Regions from separate parts of the Fictibacillus sp. S7 genome, predicted to be linked through region 2. Evidence: a T-box and tRNA genes for the amino acid it is inferred to sense, from the RefSeq annotation. Region 2 holds a T-box; the other holds one or more tRNA genes.
The links. The T-box of region 2 lies ahead of tyrS (tyrosine--tRNA ligase). A T-box ahead of a tRNA ligase gene usually reads a tRNA of that ligase, here a tRNA-Tyr.
Positions count from the first base shown of each region.

Region 1: it has a tRNA-Tyr gene. The T-box ahead of tyrS (tyrosine--tRNA ligase) is inferred to sense a tRNA for this amino acid. The anticodon was not compared.

Region 1 covers NZ_QJKL01000001.1:2,946,567-2,949,025, forward strand. The annotation lists gene rocF (arginase) at 1-525, opposite strand, end outside; tRNA gene DMO16_RS15245 (tRNA-Ala) at 770-845, opposite strand; tRNA gene DMO16_RS15250 (tRNA-Gly) at 855-928, opposite strand; tRNA gene DMO16_RS15255 (tRNA-Lys) at 983-1,058, opposite strand; tRNA gene DMO16_RS15260 (tRNA-Tyr) at 1,217-1,301, opposite strand; tRNA gene DMO16_RS15265 (tRNA-Thr) at 1,337-1,412, opposite strand; tRNA gene DMO16_RS15270 (tRNA-Val) at 1,436-1,511, opposite strand; tRNA gene DMO16_RS15275 (tRNA-Glu) at 1,600-1,674, opposite strand; tRNA gene DMO16_RS15280 (tRNA-Thr) at 1,678-1,753, opposite strand; tRNA gene DMO16_RS15285 (tRNA-Asn) at 1,755-1,829, opposite strand; rRNA gene rrf (5S ribosomal RNA) at 1,877-1,992, opposite strand; gene DMO16_RS25205 (hypothetical protein) at 2,103-2,231, opposite strand; rRNA gene DMO16_RS15295 (23S ribosomal RNA) at 2,247-2,459, opposite strand, start outside.
Region 2 covers NZ_QJKL01000001.1:4,689,070-4,691,528, forward strand. The annotation lists gene DMO16_RS23805 (transglycosylase domain-containing protein) at 1-1,011, opposite strand, end outside; T-box leader at 1,154-1,367, shown strand; gene tyrS (tyrosine--tRNA ligase) at 1,426-2,459, shown strand, end outside.

The sequences.
Region 1 (2,459 bases), 1.7 Mb from region 2:
CGCCCCGATGATAACGATATTTTCCGGTTTAACTTTCTGTTCGTATCCCCCAATGCGAGTTAACGATTCATGGCCAATGCCCAAACTTGCAGCAAGAGGCATACCATGAATGTTTCCGCTTGGTGAGGTATCTGCTGTGTTCAAGTCTCCATGGGCATCATACCATATGACCCCAAGGTTCTCATAGTGGTTGGAGATGCCTGCAAGTGTTCCGATCGCGATACTGTGGTCCCCTCCCAGAACAAGCGGAAAGCGGTTCTCCTGAATAACATTCGAAACGGCCTGAGCCAGGTTCTCACTGGCAGAAGCCACCTCTTCCAGGTTCTTCAGGTTTGTTTCAATGGTTTCCTCGATCGTTCCCGGCCGGGCAATCTCAATATCCCCAAAGTCGAGAACGTTGTATTCAATATCCTTCAGCCGTTCCACAATGCCTGCATATCGAATGGCGCTTGGACCCATATCTACTCCCCGCCGTGTTTGCCCTAAATCCATTGGTACCCCGATAAGTGTAATATCCTTCTTCATTTGTAGGCCTCCCCCTAAGCTGCGTTTCAATATTCTATCAATTAATTTTAGCCTGTCCTTTACAGGTGGTTCAACTGGACAAAAAATTGCATAGATATACCCGGTAGTAAGCGCTTTCTATAGATAGAGTGGATAATTATTAGATAAGATAGACAGTTGGATCCAATCAAGGAATAGGAGTCTGGCATTCGGCAATAAAAAAAGCCTTTGGACAAAAGTCCAAAGGCTTTACGTTTATTATGTATGGTGGAGCCTAGCGGGATCGAACCGCTGACCTCCTGCGTGCAAGGCAGGCGCTCTCCCAGCTGAGCTAAGGCCCCAAAATAAAATGGAGCGGGTGATGAGAATCGAACTCACGACCAGAGCTTGGAAGGCTCTTGTTTTACCACTAAACTACACCCGCATATTAACCTTATTATAATGTTATGTCCATGCTTTCTGTCTTTTATTCAGAAAGTGGTGAGCCATGAAGGACTCGAACCTTCGACCCTCTGATTAAAAGTCAGATGCTCTACCGACTGAGCTAATGGCTCATGTTGTTATGTCCGTCGGTCCCCTGTCTCTTCCCCTAAAAGTTAAAGCAAGGAGAATATGATATCCGTCGAGACAACTCGCTGTTCAACCACGAAGCGTAGTTCGTGACTGAGCTAATGGCTCATGTTGCTTACCAAAATGGTTTTAAAAAAATAAGTGGTGGAGGGGGACGGATTCGAACCGCCGAACCCGGAGGGAGCGGATTTACAGTCCGCCGCGTTTAGCCACTTCGCTACCCCTCCACATAAAAAAAGGATTCCGGTATTTCTTATTAAAATGGTGCCGGCTAGAGGACTTGAACCCCCAACCTACTGATTACAAGTCAGTTGCTCTACCAATTGAGCTAAACCGGCGTTGTAAACAATGGTAATAAAAATGGTGGAGGATGACGGGTTCGAACCGCCGACCCCCTGCTTGTAAGGCAGGTGCTCTCCCAGCTGAGCTAATCCTCCAAATTGAATATTATTGGTTCTTTTCTTCAAAAGAACTTGGTTCTTTTTTTCAAAAGAACTTGGTTGTTTTCATTTTCATGAAAAAACTTGGTGACCCGTACGGGATTCGAACCCGTGTTACCGCCGTGAAAGGGCGGTGTCTTAACCGCTTGACCAACGGGCCGACTGGAGCTTCCAACCGGGCTCGAACCGGTGACCTCTTCCTTACCATGGAAGCACTCTACCTACTGAGCTATGGAAGCATGGCTCCACAGGTAGGACTCGAACCTACGACCGATCGGTTAACAGCCGATAGCTCTACCACTGAGCTACTGTGGAATAATAAACTAATTAGAAATCCACAAACAAAAAGGTTTGAAATGAAAGCCCGGCAGCGTCCTACTCTAACAGGGGGAAGCCCCCAACTACCATTGGCGCAAAAGAGCTTAACTTCCGTGTTCGGTATGGGAACGGGTGTGACCTCTTCGCTATCGCCACCAGACTGTCTTTCAAAGTTTGTCCTAAATTACAAGGACAAGATACATTTTACAATGTTTTTGCTCTTTTGGCAAGACCTTTTTTTGAGGCATATTCCCTCAAAACTAGATAACTTCATCCAAACGTGCTGATAACGTCCAGCTTCATGAACCCTATCCTCGAGGTCGTTTCGCCCCTTCCAATGAACACCAAAACCGTGTTCTTGTCAGGGTTTCCAACGCTTGTCGGATATAAGCGGTTCATTCCGCTTTTGTTTTTAAGGATAAGCCCTCGACCGATTAGTATCTGTCAGCTCCACGTGTCACCACGCTTCCACACCAGACCTATCAACCTCATCATCTCTAAGGGGTCTTACTCACTTGACGTGATGGGAAATCTCATCTTGAGGGGGGCTTCATGCTTAGATGCTTTCAGCACTTATCCCGTCCACACGTAGCTACCCAGCTATGCCCCTGGCGGAACAACTGGTAC
Region 2 (2,459 bases):
ATCTTGTTTCGCAGCCTGTGCCGCTAAAATGGACGCTGAACGCCGTTCGACTTCCATGCTTAAATACGGATATTTTTCATAGGAATTTTCTTTTTTCTTAGTAAAATGTTTTTTTACATCATACTTTATGGCTTTTTCATATTGGTCTGGTGTAATTTTTTCAGCAGTGAGCATCCGCTTGAGCACGATTTTCATACGGTTCGTTCCGGCGCTGATATCCTTTTTCACATCCCCGCTGTTCGTAAACGGAGAATACACAAATGGATTCTGCGGCATTCCGGCGAGAAACGCGGCTTGCGGAAGACTTAAATCCTTCGCATCCACACCAAAAACCCCTTGTGCAGCAGCCTGTATGCCCGCGACGTTGTGGCCGGATGAACTCCGTCCAAAAGGAACAATATTCAAGTATGCTTCGAGAATTTGCCCTTTCGTAAAAAAGTGTTCCAGACGGAGAGCCAGCAGAATTTCTTTTGCTTTCCGGTCGAAGGAGACTTCGTTGGTCAGGATTTGGTTCTTGATCAGCTGCTGGGTCAGCGTACTTCCTCCCGAGCGGTTAGATGATCCTGTTACTTCCTGAATGACGGCACGTATGATAGCTTTTGGAACAACACCTTCGTGCTCGTAAAAATATTCATCTTCTGTTGAGATGACAGCATCTTTTACAAAAGGGGAGATGTTTTTTAACGATACCTCGTCGCGGTTCAGATCCGCCCGAAGGTTGCCCAGTTTTGATTTGTCATTAAAGTACATCATACTCGTCGTCGAGTAGTTGTAAATCTCTTCTTTCATGGTAGCTTCCGCCCTGACCGGCTCATTTTTTACAAGTGAAGCCAGAAAGCCTGCACCGGCTCCAGCTGCCAGACAGCCGCCAAGCAAGATCAAAACGACGATGATTAAAAATAAGTTCCATGTAAAAGTGTATGTTTTATCGGCGGCCTGGATAATTTTCTTCTCATTAAGGTAGGCGATGAAGCGCCTCCATTTTTCCTTAATTACCTCTAGATGAGACATATGTAAATTCCCCCCTATTTGACTAATTATATCATATTCGTTGTCGTTTGAAGGGAGTGAGGGTACAATTTTGTCAATGAAAGAGGAATTGACATCGCCCTTCAGCTATGGTAAAAAGAAGAATATATGCTAATTGGATAAGTAAGAAGCGAAGATAGGAATGAGTAGTAACTGTCTCCCTGTTTCAGAAAGCTGGTGGCCGCTGCAAACCAGTACACAGACGGATTATGAAGTACACCCTGGAGCTTTCTTTGTGAACATACAGTAGCAAAGACCGGTTGAAAAGCCGTTAACCGATATGAGTGGAAGGATTTTTCCTTCAACAAGGGTGGTACCGCGATAATCACGTCCCTTATTCAGGGGGCGTTTTTTATTTGTCTTTTTTAATTGGATGCAATGAAAGGAGCAACATTAATGGGAATCTTGCAAGATTTGGAATACCGGAATCTGATCAACCAGATGACCGACCGAGAAGGTCTGGAAGAAAAACTGAACAGCGGAAAAACAGCATTTTACTGCGGGTTTGACCCGACAGCGGACAGTTTGCATGTCGGCCATCTTCTCGTGATTATGACAATGCGCCGCCTTCAGCAGGCAGGACACCAGCCTATTCCATTGGTGGGAGGCGCCACTGGGATGATTGGTGATCCGAGCGGAAAAAAAGCGGAGCGCACACTGAATGAATCCAGTGTCGTCGAGCAATGGAGCGAGCGCATCAAAGGCCAGCTTTCCAAGTTTTTGGATTTCGAAGCTGAGAACAATCCTGCGGAAATTGCCAATAACTATGACTGGATTGGGAACATGGATGTAATTACCTTCCTTCGTGATGTGGGTAAATACTTCCCGCTGAACTATATGCTCGCGAAAGAATCGGTAGAATCCCGTTTGGAAGCAGGAATTTCTTTTACCGAGTTTACGTACATGATTCTGCAATCATATGATTTTCTGCAATTATACCGCCAGAAGGACTGCCGCCTTCAGCTGGGAGGAAGCGACCAGTGGGGGAACATTACTGCAGGGCTTGAACTGATCCGAAAAGCAGGGGAAGAAGAGAAGGCATTTGGCCTGACAATTCCGCTTGTTACAAAGAGTGATGGAACCAAGTTTGGTAAAACGGAAGGCGGAGCAATCTGGCTGGATCCGGAAAAAACCACTCCGTACGAGTTCTATCAGTTCTGGATCAACACGGATGACCGCGATGTCGTCAAATTCCTGAAATACTTCTCGTTCAAGAGTGAAGAAGAGATCCAGGCACTTGAGGAGCAGGTACAAAACGCTCCTGAAAAACGTGCGGCTCAAAAAGCGCTTGCCGAAGAACTGACAGCTCTCGTTCATGGGGATGCAGCCCTTGAACAAGCCATCAAAATTTCACAAGCTTTGTTCAGCGGCCAGCTTTCCGAGCTTTCCGGAGCTGAGATTGAACAAGGATTTAAAGATGTTCCATCCTT